3 regions of the Vibrio harveyi genome follow, and region 2 is predicted to be linked to each of the others. Evidence: predicted binding sites of a transcription regulator. Region 2 holds the regulator's gene; each other region holds the start of a gene.
The links. The regulator PurR, encoded in region 2, represses purine synthesis genes. The targets are predictions, from matches to a motif close to TNANGNAAACGTTTNCNTNA.
Positions count from the first base shown of each region.

Region 1: QMY49_RS08705 (inosine/guanosine kinase) is a predicted target of PurR. The motif match lies at 1,714-1,733, and genes of this name have one in related genera.
Region 3: purT (formate-dependent phosphoribosylglycinamide formyltransferase) is a predicted target of PurR. The motif match lies at 2,897-2,916, and genes of this name have one in related genera.

Region 1 is NZ_CP125875.1:1,810,782-1,815,282, forward strand. Features, by position in the region: gene QMY49_RS08700 (H-NS family histone-like protein) at 1-196, shown strand, start outside; gene QMY49_RS08705 (inosine/guanosine kinase) at 333-1,637, opposite strand; gene QMY49_RS08710 (hypothetical protein) at 1,755-2,024, opposite strand; gene mnmA (tRNA 2-thiouridine(34) synthase MnmA) at 2,215-3,357, shown strand; gene hflD (high frequency lysogenization protein HflD) at 3,368-3,985, shown strand; gene purB (adenylosuccinate lyase) at 4,139-4,501, shown strand, end outside.
Region 2 is NZ_CP125875.1:1,992,004-1,996,504, forward strand. Features, by position in the region: gene elyC (envelope biogenesis factor ElyC) at 1-128, shown strand, start outside; gene torR (two-component system response regulator TorR) at 210-923, opposite strand; gene torD (molecular chaperone TorD) at 1,157-1,804, shown strand; gene purR (HTH-type transcriptional repressor PurR) at 2,251-3,255, shown strand; cyclic di-GMP riboswitch class I at 3,534-3,623, shown strand; gene QMY49_RS09555 (TfoX/Sxy family DNA transformation protein) at 3,740-4,330, shown strand; gene QMY49_RS09560 (TVP38/TMEM64 family protein) at 4,451-4,501, shown strand, end outside.
Region 3 is NZ_CP125875.1:1,108,011-1,112,511, reverse strand. Features, by position in the region: gene sbcB (exodeoxyribonuclease I) at 1-578, shown strand, start outside; gene QMY49_RS05805 (CidA/LrgA family protein) at 637-1,011, shown strand; gene QMY49_RS05800 (LrgB family protein) at 1,013-1,690, shown strand; gene cdd (cytidine deaminase) at 1,946-2,833, shown strand; gene purT (formate-dependent phosphoribosylglycinamide formyltransferase) at 2,982-4,157, shown strand; gene QMY49_RS05785 (thiopurine S-methyltransferase) at 4,234-4,501, opposite strand, start outside.

The DNA.
Region 1 (4,501 bases), 180 kb from region 2:
TGTTGAAGCGCTAATTAGTGCACTTGCTGGTGAAACAAAAACTAAAGCAAAAACTAAACGTGCTCCTCGCCCTGCTAAATACAAATACACTGACGTAAGCGGTGAAGAGAAAACTTGGACAGGTCAAGGTCGTACACCTTCTGCAATCCAAGAGCAACTAGATGCAGGCAAATCTCTAGATGATTTCCTAATCTAAGAATAGATTTATGAAATTTTAAAAAGGTTCCCTATGGGAGCCTTTTTTATTTGTCTGTAAATAGATACAAAAATGGCGCATTTTGAATGCGCCATTTTTTGCGTATGTAAGAAGTTGGTTAATTCAACAGAATCTATTAACGTTCCCAGTATGCTTCTTCTAAACTATCTTCGCGCTCAGGAAGACCACGAGAAAGACGTGGTGAATGCTGCACTAACACTTCGTAACTCGCACGGTTTGCGTATTTACAGACTTGAGAGAACGAAGAGTAAGTTAAATACTCATTGCTGTGCTTGCTAGAGTTAGGCACATTTTCTTTGTGGTATTTATTTGCAGCCATATCGTGAAGTACTGCTGACAATGCTGCATCACCTGCACCATTAGTATTTTTAATTTTTTCTGGACCACCCATGTATGGGGAGATATGTGAATATACTTTGATCGCATTTTCACATGAGTCTTTCTTTGCAGGTCGGCTAAATTCAAAACGGTTGAATTCGGCAATAGAACCAGGAAGCAGCGGCAACGACGTTTCACGCTTCGCGCTTTCTTCTGTATAACCCGCCATAAATAGACCAACAGGACCTGCTGTACATAACACAAGGTCAGCCCACTCAAGCGTCTTATCCGACGCCGCTAGCGGATCAGATTCGCCCGTTAGCGCTTCCGCTTCGTCTTCATTCATTGCAACAACGGATACATTGTCACGAATAAATTCTTGCCAGAATGTTGGGTCATCTTGAATAACAAATTTAGTTCCTAGTGTTAGTACCACAGGAACATCATGTTTCTTCGCGTATTCAATTGCACGCATCGTTGCTTCCGGCATTGGGTCGCCTTCTTTACAACGAACTAGGTAAGCAGTCAGTACTAACGCAGATGCGCTCTTGAAGATTTTCTCAGGGATGTTGTCTGGGTGAAGTTGGTTCATTTGACCTTCACTGATTGCGAAAGTACGTTCACCATCTTCTGTAATCAGAGCGAAACAGCGACCGATGGCACCTTCAACACCTTGTAGGTAGTTCAGGTCCATACGGCTAGAAGTGTTACATAGGTAGCGGTAACCGTAGCTACCAATTTTGATGTCCTGACTCATTACACCCAAAAGCGTTGAACGGTCATCCGCTAACACAGAATAGTTGTGTAGCGTGTTACCAATTGTGCCACCAGCATACTCATTGGTAATTAAGCATTCTTCTTTTAGCTGTTGGTATAGCGCTTCTGCAGTCGCGTCATCAATTACCAACGAGTGTCCTTTACTCAAACCGTACTTTTCAATCACATCCGTTGTAACTTTCGCTTCAATATCAACCAGCGTTTGGTCAATGCCGATGATGTGAGTGCGCGTCATCTTTTTGCTTTCTTGTGCTTGGCTCACCAATGGGTCACGAGCATGAACAGGAAAATAGTGCTTCGATTTGCGTTGTCCAGGAAATTTCATATTGTTAGTCTGAGTAAGGGGATGAAAAGGAGAACGGATTCTATACCGCCGTCATTAAAGCAGCAATAAAGGCAATTATAGCAAACGTTTGCAGTCCGCTTTTTTCTTTCAATCGCCCTATTCGCCTTCCATGAAACCAAGATCTGGCAGTTGTTCGAGGTGTTCACTGTAACGCTTAAGGTCGAACTCCCCACCGTTCTTCATTACGTCAAAAATCTCAATAGACATAGCACACGCCATCATCGCCACCGCATCTTCACGTGGTGTGCCTGTCATCATTAGACGCATCAGCGTTTCTTTCACCTTAAGTGGATTACCATCTTCAAGTTGATTTTCAACAATTTCAATCAACTCAGCTTCTTGCATAAATTGGTTTTCTTCAGTCATTTGATTTTTCCTCTTGGATTTTTGCCAACTATGCCATATATAACCCTTCTATACTTATCGAATTTAATACTCACGTTCGCATTTGGATAAATTTAAGCCAAAATCGAAGTGTGATTTCGATCTCGGATCTGTCACCGGTCAGTGGATTCTGGTAGAATCTGCGTCCCGTTAATTTTAGTGGTGTTTAGTAATGTCTGATAACAGCCAAAAGAAAGTCATCGTCGGTATGTCCGGCGGCGTTGATTCATCTGTTTCTGCGTATCTTCTAAAGCAACAAGGCTACCAAGTAGAAGGCCTGTTCATGAAGAACTGGGAAGAAGATGACAACGAAGAATATTGTACAGCAGCAGAAGATCTTGCTGATGCGCAGGCAGTATGTGACAAGCTAGGCATCCACCTACACACTATCAACTTTGCTGCTGAATACTGGGATAATGTATTTGAATACTTCCTTGCGGAATACAAAGCAGGTCGTACACCAAACCCAGACATTCTTTGTAACAAAGAAATCAAATTCAAAGCATTTCTAGAATTTGCGGATGAAGTGCTTGATGCAGATTACATCGCAATGGGTCACTATGTGCGTCGTTCTTTCCCAGAAGACGCTTTACCTGGTGAAGAACAGGAAAAACCACAAATGCTACGTGGTCTAGATGGCAACAAAGACCAGAGCTACTTCCTATACACATTAAGCCACGAGCAGATTGCACGTAGCCTATTCCCTGTTGGTGATTTAGAGAAGCCAGAAGTGCGCCGTATCGCAGAAGAGCAAGACCTGATCACAGCGAAGAAGAAAGATTCTACCGGTATCTGTTTCATCGGTGAACGTAAGTTTACGGAATTCCTAGGTCGTTACCTTCCTGCTCAACCGGGTAATATCGAAACGCCAGAAGGCGAAGTGATCGGTCAGCATCAAGGTTTGATGTACCACACATTAGGTCAACGCAAAGGTCTTCATATCGGTGGTCGTAAAGGCGGTGGCGGTAACGAAGACCCATGGTTTGTTGGTGAGAAAGATCTAGAACGTAACGTTTTGATTGCGGTTCAAGGTAAAGACCACCCAATGCTGAAATCAGAAGGTCTACTTGCATCACAACTTCACTGGGTAGATCGTGAGCCAATTCGCGATGTTATGAAGTGCACAGTGAAAACTCGTTACCGTCAGGAAGATATTCCTTGTACAATCATCCCTATCGATGATGAAAACATTAAAGTGATCTTTGACGAGCCACAAATTGCTGTAACGCCAGGTCAATCAGCCGTGTTCTATAAAGATGACGTGTGCCTTGGTGGCGGCATCATCGAGCAACGCATTAAATATTCTCAAGCTTAGGAGTCGTTACGTGGCGAATACACTTTATGACCGTACTATCGCTTTTGCAGGTATCTGCCAAGCTGTTGCTTTGGTTCAACAGGTAGCGAGAGACGGACATTGTGATCAAGATGCCTTTGAAACGTCAATTAACGCCATTTTGAATACTAGCCCAGCCAACACCATCGGTGTTTTCGGTCGCGAAGCCGACCTTAAGCTGGGTCTTGAATGCTTGGTGAAAGGGATTGATAGCACCCCATCTGGAAGTGAAGTCACTCGCTACATCATCAGCCTAATGGCATTAGAGCGCAAGCTATCGAGTCGTAACGATGCAATGTCACAACTTGGTGACCGCATTCAAATGGCTCAGCGTCAAACGGAACATTTTGAATTGCTAGATGATCAAATGATCAGCAACCTAGCGAGCATTTACTTGGATGTAGTCAGCCCTATTGGTCCTCGTATTCAAGTAACTGGTACTCCATCTGTACTGCAACAAACCGCTAACCAGCACAAAGTTCGTGCGTTGTTGTTATCGGGTATTCGTAGCGCAGTACTCTGGCGTCAAGTTGGCGGTAAACGTCGCCACCTGATCTTCGGACGCAAGAAGATGGTAGAGCAAGCACAAATCCTTCTTGCTCGAATGTAATAAGGTATCAAGTAAGCAGCTCGCGTTTATCGCGAGCTCATTTTTTTCGATCAAAACAAATCTCGCGCAAACGTTTGCGCAATATTCGTGACAATTGCCACAGTTATTGGTATAAAGCTCACGAAATTTAGAAACCCAATTCAGGAGAACATCATGGAACTGTCAGCATTGACTGCTGTTTCACCAGTAGACGGCCGTTACGGAAGCAAGACAATTGCGTTACGCGAAATTTTCAGTGAATACGGTCTACTAAAGTACCGTACTATCGTTGAAATCCGCTGGCTACAAAAGCTTGCTGCTACTGCTGAAATTGCAGAAGTGCCAGCGTTTAGCGCAGAAGCAAACCAATTCCTAGACGACCTTGCTGCAAACTTCTCTGAAGAAGATGCACGCCGAATCAAAGAGATCGAGCGTACAACTAACCACGACGTTAAAGCGGTTGAGTACTTCCTAAAAGAGAAAGTAGCAGACGTTCCTGAACTGCACGCAGTAAACGAGTTCTTCCACTTTGCATGT
Region 2 (4,501 bases):
AGTACACTCCGAAAGCTCGTTACTTAGAACAAACCGAATTGTATTGGCATGAGTATTTAGGTGGGTTGTGGCAAAAGTTGCGTGATAACGTAGGTCAAACACCAATGGTTGAAGTAGAACAACCATAAAACACTTAAAAACGATTCAGTGGTCAAATTGCGGAAACAAAAAAGGAGAGCCAATGCTCTCCTTTTTTCTTTAGGTATGATTTAATCACCAGCAAACATGTAGCCTTCACCGTGAACCGTCACAAAGATTTGTGGGTTCTTAGGATCAAACTCCATCTTAGCGCGCATGCGGCGAATCAGTACGTCAATCGTACGATCATTTGGCGCATCCACTCGGTGGCTGATCATATTCAAAATACGCTCGCGGCTTAGTACCTGATTTGGGTACGAGGACAGTGCAACCAATAACTCGTATTCAGCTTTGGTTAGTTTCACTGGCTCACCATTACGGCTTAGAGCTCGACGCTGAATATCAAACGTCCACTCACCGAAGCGCACAATGTGTTCTTCATTAGTGTCGTTCGCTGCTTTTTGAGAACCGCTGCGTGCCGCAGAGATGCGCCATAGCAAGTTCTTCACGCGAACCAATAATTCCCTTAGTTCAAAAGGCTTTGTCACATAATCGTCTGCGCCCATTTCTAGACCAACGATTTTGTCAATGCTATCCGTGCGTCCTGTCACTAATATGATGCCGATATCTGATTGGCTGCGTAATTCACGCGTAAGCATAAGGCCGTCTTCGCCAGGCAGGTTAATATCCAGCATGATTAGGTCAACATCACCGCCTTGAAGCACTTCGCGCATCTCTGCGCCGCTTTCTGCTTCACTGACTTTGTAACCTTCATTTTGGAAATAGCCCGCGAGCTTACTGCGAGTTACAACATCATCTTCTACGACTAATACGTGATAGCTCATTTACACCACTTTCTGTCTTTTTTATTTTCCAAGACGTATTCTATTCATAACTAGTAACATTTCTAGTCATAGATACATTAAAAAGCAAGATTTTGCGATTTTATTGATTCAAAGCAAGCTTATTTACAGCCATTCACAAATACGCATATTTTCCAATAATGCATAACAATTATAGTTACTGCTATTCATCTTAATTGTTTACACTTAAGGGATAACCATTCAGGAGCAAAAAAATGCAAGAAGTGAAAGCTTTTAACGAGAAACGCGCAGAAATCTATTGGTGGTTTTCTAGCCTGTTCGCAAAAGAACTGACAGAGAAAGAACTAGAAACCTACCACAGTGTTGAAATTCGAAGCTTTTTAGCGGGTCTTGGTGAAAACGAATCACTAAAACCAGCTGTTGATACCCTTGTTGATGCACTCAACCGTTTACAAGACCGTGAAGACGCTCAGTTAGAATTAGCAGCGGACTTCTGTGAACTCTTTCTAAAAACAGAAAAGCACGGCGCACTGCCTTATGCTTCAATGTACATCGGCGAATCTGGTTTATTAAATGATAAGCCAGCAGAAGAGATGGAAAAACTGATGGCAGACTTTGGCGTGCAAGTGGACGAAAATCTGAAAGAACCAGCGGACCACTTAGCGGTCGAGCTAGATTTTCTAGGCAACATGATTATCCGCTCGAACGAACTAGAGCAAGATAAACATATGGAAGAAGCGTTCGGAAAACAGAACGAGTTCATCCAACAACACCTTATGACTTGGCTGCCACAGTTTGCTGCTAAATGTAAGCAATTCGACGAATTTGGCTTCTACATTAGCGTTACGCAACTATTAATTGCATTTTGTAAACTGGACAGCACCTACCTTCTTGGTGAATAATTGCCACCTATTTTGGGGAGTCTGTCATTCAGACTCCCTATTTTATTCGTTTGTTTTTAATCTGGCACAGAGAAATACAATCAATTTAGCCGTTAAAATGTGACCTCAGGGGCACAAAACAACTGCCTAGAATATTGCCAGCTTGCTCGCATCAGTCTAAAATGTGAGCGCAAACGATTAAATATGATTTATATGTAAACCGCTGAAATAAAGCGGTTTTTGTGTTTTCTTAACAGGATTGCTGACCAATTCCTCACTTATATAAGAAAGGAATATGAGACTCAGCGATAAATGTTGCTACAAACCTTTTTATACCGATTTCGGAACAACCGCTGCCAAATATCTCAGCAATGCCCCTATTCGCAGTTGCTCGGTTTGCGCAAGACCCTAAGCGTATGGTTGTCTTCACTACGGTATTTACAGTAGCTCGATACAGGACATCATTTATGGCCACTATTAAAGACGTTGCTCGCTTAGCCGGCGTTTCTACCACTACGGTTTCGCACGTAATTAATAAAACTCGCTTTGTTGCTGAAGCAACTCAAGAAAAAGTAATGAAAGCGGTGGATGAACTTAATTACGCACCAAGTGCCGTTGCGCGCAGTTTAAAATGCAACTCAACTCGTACCATCGGTATGTTAGTTACTCAATCTACCAACCTATTCTTCTCTGAAGTAATCGACGGCGTTGAGAGCTACTGTTACCGTCAAGGTTACACTCTGATCCTATGTAACACGGGCGGTATTTACGAGAAGCAACGTGACTACATCCGCATGCTAGCTGAGAAACGTGTAGATGGCATTCTAGTAATGTGTTCTGACCTTACGGAAGAGCTAAAAGAGATGCTTGACCGTCATTCAGATATTCCTAAAGTTGTCATGGATTGGGGTCCTGAAAGCTCACAAGCAGACAAGATCATCGATAACTCAGAAGAAGGCGGTTACATCGCAACAAAATACCTGATCGACAATGGTCATACTGATATTGCTTGTCTGAGCGGTCACTTCGAAAAAGCAGCTTGCCAAGAACGTATTGCGGGTTACCGTCGTGCGATGGCTGAAGCAAATCTAGCCGTTAACGAAGATTGGATTCTTGAAGGCAACTTTGAGTGTGACACGGCTGTCTTAGCTGCAGATAACATCAGTGCTATGGACAAACGTCCAACCGCTGTTTTCTGTTTCAATGACACTATGGCTCTTGGCTTGATGAGCCGCCTACAACAAAACGGTATCAAAGTACCAGACGATATTTCTGTTATCGGTTACGACAATATCGAACTTGCTGAGTACTTCTCTCCACCGCTAACGACGATTCACCAACCAAAACGTCGTGTGGGTAAAAATGCATTTGAGATCCTACTTGAGCGCATCAAAGATAAAGAGCATGAGAAGCGTGTTTTCGAAATGCAACCAGAGATCGTTGTGCGTAATACAGTTAAGAAATTGAACTGATCTCTCACTTGATTTTATAAAGCGCTCCTAGGGGCGCTTTTTTATTGCCTAAAAATAACTTTTTTGGACATTTCATCAGAAAAATAATTTAAAGAACGAAGATAAGTTGCTGTTTTAACTCAAGGTAGCACATATCCTTGATAGACCTTTTGTATTACAATTATACATTCCAGCATATGAAACTTTACACATCAAATTACCACTATTAACTGAACCAAGATCACACTTCAACGTTTGAAACGTGATGTTAATTCAATATACGAAGTATCCTCAAAGAGTCACGCACAGGGCAAACCATCCGAAAGGGTGGGACGCAAAGCCTCCGGCCTGAACCATCTTATTAGATGGAAGGTAGCGGGGTTACCGATGGCAAATATGCATTAAGTGAGTTTACCCTTTAATGACATTGTGTCTGCATGCATTTGCTAATCTCTCGGACCTGATTTTTGGTGGCGTAATATTAATTACACCGAGATAACACACCATGGATAAACCGATACTCAAAGACTCAATGAAGCTGTTTGAGGCACTTGGTAATATCAAGTCGCGCTCAATGTTTGGTGGTTTTGGGCTCTTCGCCGATGAAACGATGTTTGCGCTTGTCGTAAACAATCAACTTCATATTCGAGCTGACCAACAAACTTCATCTGACTTCGAGACTCAAGGACTAAAACCGTACGTCTACAAGAAACGTGGTTTCCCAGTCGTTACGAAATACTATGCAATTTCTGATGATCTTTGGGACACAACCGACCGCTTGATTGAAGTTGCCAAGCAATCCCTCGAGACTGCTAAGCAAGAGAAAAAACAACAAGCAAGCACCAAGCCTAATCGATTGAAAGATCTACCTAACCTGCGTCTAGCAACTGAGCGTATGCTCAAGAAAGCGGGCATTGACTCTGTAGAGCAACTTGAAGCAGAAGGCGCGCTAAACGCATACAAAGCAATCCAAGATACGCATGCCTCTACGGTAAGCCTTGAACTGCTCTGGGCGTTAGAAGGTGCAATCAAAGGCACACATTGGAGTGTCGTACCTCAGTCTCGTCGAGAAGAATTGATGAGTGCTCTTTCCTAAAGCATTTATATCAGCATGACATTGAGTAAAAGCCGCAGTTTTCAAACTGCGGTTTTTTTTTGAAATTTTTTATTGCCCCATTCTGTCTTATTATCTAAGAAGCCAAACGGAGCTATTGATATGAATAAGAAACTGATTTTAGGACTGATCCTACTCGCGACGATTATCTTT
Region 3 (4,501 bases), 880 kb from region 2:
ACACCAAGCGTGACGAATTGGGCGACTTACTGCCTGTACCAGTGAAGCTAGTGCATCTGAACAAGTGCCCTATTCTCGCTCCAGCAAAAACATTAACCGCGGAAAATGCGGAAGTCATTGGTATTGACCGCCAACAATGTTTAAACAATTTAGCGTTGTTGCGCCAACACCCAGAGATCCGAGAGAAGCTGATTAGTCTATTCTCTATAGAACGTGAATTCGAAAAGAGTAATGACGTTGATACGCAGCTTTACGATGGTTTTTTCTCGCCTGCTGATCGCGCTGCTATGGACATCATTCGTGAAACCGATCCGAATAACTTAGCCGCACTGGACATTGAATTCGATGATAAACGAATCAAGCCATTGCTTTTCCGTTACCGTGCTCGCCATTATGCAGGCACATTAGATGAACAAGAACAAAGACGCTGGGCACAACATTGTCGTGAAGTTTTCGAAAGTCAGATTGAAGAGTACATGATGAATTTGGAAAACTTAGTTCACGAACATGAAAGTGACGAAAAGAAGATAGCAATATTAAAATCCGTCTATCGTTATGTAGAGAGCCTAGCCTCCTAATTTCTTACCTTGTTCAAGCGCACCTTCGGGTGTGCTTGTTGTTTTATATGCTGTCAAAATGATAAAAGATCGATTACTACAGCTGATCCATTTGCTCATCTCCCTCGCACTCATCATGGGAGCACTTGGTATCGGCAACACCATTCAAAAATTCATTGGCATTTCTGTTCCAGGAAGTGTCATCGGCATGCTTGTGCTGTTTTTCTCAATGACCCTTGGCTTAGTCAAAGTGGAATGGGTTAAGCCAGGTGCAACCCTATTCATCCGCTATATGATCCTGCTATTCGTGCCTATCAGCGTGGGTCTGATGCAACACTTCGATATGCTACTGGCTAACGCACTGCCAATTATTGCGAGTGCAGTAGGCGGATCACTGATCGTATTGGTCAGCTTGGCATGGTTCTTAGATTACTTACTGAAGGAGAAGCACTAGTATGTGGTTACTTGTCACTATTGTGGTTTTCCTTGCCGCACGCCAAATCGCAATCAAGGTGAACAATCCGATTGCTAACCCGCTTTTGATCAGTATCGCGGTATTAATCCCGTTGCTAACCTTTTTGAAAGTGCCATTTGAAACATACTACGCTGACAACGAATACATCAGCTTTTTACTTCAACCCGCCGTTGTTGCGCTGGCATATCCACTTTATGAACAACTGCCTCAAATCAAAGCTAATTGGCGCATTATCACTCTGGCTTGCACGTTAGGTAGTGTTATGTCCATGCTTACCGCTACGCTCATTGCGGTGGCATTTAAAGCTGACATTAGCTTAATAGCCAGCTTGGTTGGTAAGTCTGTGACGACCCCTATCGCGATGGAAATCTCTAGCCACTTAGGCGGAGAAGCAGCTGTTGCGGCAATTTTAGTGCTTATTGTGGGTTTGTTTGGTGCCATCCTCGCGTACCCGATCTTCAATATCATTGGTATTAAGCATCCAATTGCGCGCGGTCTAACAATGGGTACTGTTTCTCACGCTCTCGGCACCGCAACATGTGCTGAGAAACAACCGGGAGACGCAGCGTTCTCATCTCTTGCATTGGTGCTTTGTGGCATCATCACCTCAATTCTCGCGCCAAGCTTCTTTGCTTTGGCGGTTTGGTTATACCAATAATAACCTCAATGACCTGCTTTGCTATCAAGTGAGCAGGTCATAATCTCCTCTAGAAAATTCGCAGTATGAATATACGTTGATATAGTTATTAGTGGGACAGAGATAACGTTAAATCTTAGTGAAATCGAATACATGTGTGAGCTCACTCTAATTATGTAACGTAAATTATCATTACACACATTAACGTGATCTAAAGCACAGAACATTTCCACCTTTCACATAGAATAACTGTCCATGCAATAACAAGGATTCAACATGAAAAGTCGCATTGAACAGGCGCTAGCAAGCGCTCCTGAAGCACTTTCAACACCTCTTGCTCCTATCGTCCTTTCTGACGATTTTGATGCCACTATTTCTGAGCAACAGTTTGAAGCGCTACTAAACGCTACCAATCTTTCTGATAAAGAGCTTCGTGTTGCTCTACTTCCTTTTGCCGCTGCGTTTTCTTACGCACCGATTTCTGAATTCTATGTAGGCGCGATTGTTCGTGGTCTATCTGGTCGCCTTTACTTCGGTGCGAACATGGAGTTTTTTGGTGTTCAGTTAGGTCAAACTGTTCATGCTGAACAATGCGCGATTAGCCATGCTTGGATGAAAGGCGAACGTGGTGTTAAAGATATCACCATTAACTACAGCCCTTGTGGTCACTGTCGTCAGTTCATGAATGAACTAACTACGGCGAAAGAATTAAAGATCCAATTGCCAGAGCGTGAAGAAAAATCGCTACACGACTATCTTCCTGAAGCATTCGGTCCTGCTGATCTTGGTATCCAGTCAGGTCTAATGGCAGAAGTGAAACACGAGTTTGCTTGCGATGACAACGACACTCTGATCCAAAAAGCAGTTACTGCTATGAACATCAGTCACGCTCCATACACTAACAACTTAAGTGGCATTGCTCTTGAGATGAATAGTGGTCGTGTATTCCAAGGTGCTTACGCAGAAAACGCAGCGTTCAACCCTAGCCTTCCGCCACTTCAGGTTGCCTTAATTCAAATCCTGATGGCAGGCGAGCAGTTTGAAGACATCAAAGCCGCAGCACTAGTGGAGAACTCACAGGGTAAGATCAGCCACCTAGCCGATACTCAATCAACACTAGAGGCACTGAACCCAGATATTCCAGTGAGTTTTGTTAACATTTAACTCACAATGCTCTTATGAGAGAGGCTCTGCATGACGCAGGGCCTTTTTTTATTGTTTAAAATCACACGCAAACGTTTGCTTCATTCGCAAAAATCAGTATGATCCCCTGCAAATTCGCTTCCACCACTTTATTTTGTAAGGGAACACTATGTTTGGTACTGCTACTAGCACTCATGCTACCCGCGTATTACTTCTGGGCTCTGGCGAGCTTGGTAAAGAAGTAGCAATTGAATGTCAACGTCTTGGTTTAGAAGTGATCGCGTGTGACCGTTATGCTGACGCACCAGCAATGCAAGTCGCTCATCGCAGCTACGTCATCGATATGCTTGATGGCAAAGCATTAGAAGAAATCATCAAGAAAGAGCAACCTGCTTATGTGGTTCCGGAAATTGAAGCTATCGCAACAGACAAATTAGTTGAGCTAGAAGAAAAAGGCGTGAACGTCGTTCCAACAGCGAAAGCAACTAAGTTGACTATGAACCGCGAGGGCATCCGTCGTCTTGCAGCTGAAGAGCTAAGCTTAACGACTTCTCCTTATCAGTTTGCAGATAACTTTGATAACTTTAAAGCGGCAGTTGAGCACGTTGGTATCCCTTGTGTAGTAAAACCTGTGATGAGTTCGTCTGGTAAAGGACAAAGCGTCATCAAAACAGAACAAGATGTGCAAACAGCGTGGGAGTACGCGCAAGAAGGCGGTCGTACTGGTGCCGGTCGTGTGATCGTCGAAGGCTTTATTGACTTCGACTATGAAATTACGCTGCTGACAGTACGAGCGAAAGATGGTGTCCATTTCTGCGCACCAATTGGACATCGTCAAGAAGATGGTGACTACCGAGAGTCGTGGCAACCACAAGCAATGTCAGATACTGCGATTAAAGCAGCAGAATACACAGCGGAGAAAGTCGTAAATGCGCTCGGTGGTTACGGCATCTTCGGTGTAGAGCTGTTCGTGAAAGGTGATAAAGTAATTTTCAACGAAGTTTCACCTCGTCCACACGACACTGGCATGGTAACTATGATTTCTCAGGAAATGTCTGAGTTTGCTCTGCATGTTCGTGCGTTCACTGGCATGCCAATCAACAGTATCATTCAATACGGCCCGTCCGCGTCAGCTGTCATCCTAGGGCAAGGTACATCAACAGATATTCGCTTTGATAATCTTGCCAATGCCCTGGCTCAACCACAAACTCAAGTTCGTTTGTTTGGTAAGCCTGAAATCGATGGTCGCCGTCGTTTAGGCGTTGTTCTAACGCGTCGTAAGACTATCGAAGATTCGATTAAAGATGCAGTGAATAGCGCTTCTAAAGTACAGATCGTTTACTGATTTCACTAGTTCGCTCCAAGAAACAAAAAGCGCAGCCCAATTGGCTGCGCTTTTTATTTGTATAAACTCGGTTACCCTATTCACTTTCAATTAAATACACTTCTTCAGAGAAGTGACTCAGACCCTTTTTGGCAATTTTAGGGTGATTATCATCGGCTTGATCTACGTTTAAGCATGTGATCTTATAACCGGAAAATAACTGTTCAATCTCTTCTACAGGAACACTAAAAGGAGGTCCTGCCATCTCTTCTTGCGGGTAGTTCAACGTGACCAACAAGATACGACCGCCAGGATTCAGCAATTGCTTAACACGAGCAGCATATTCTGCTCGCATCTCTTTAGGA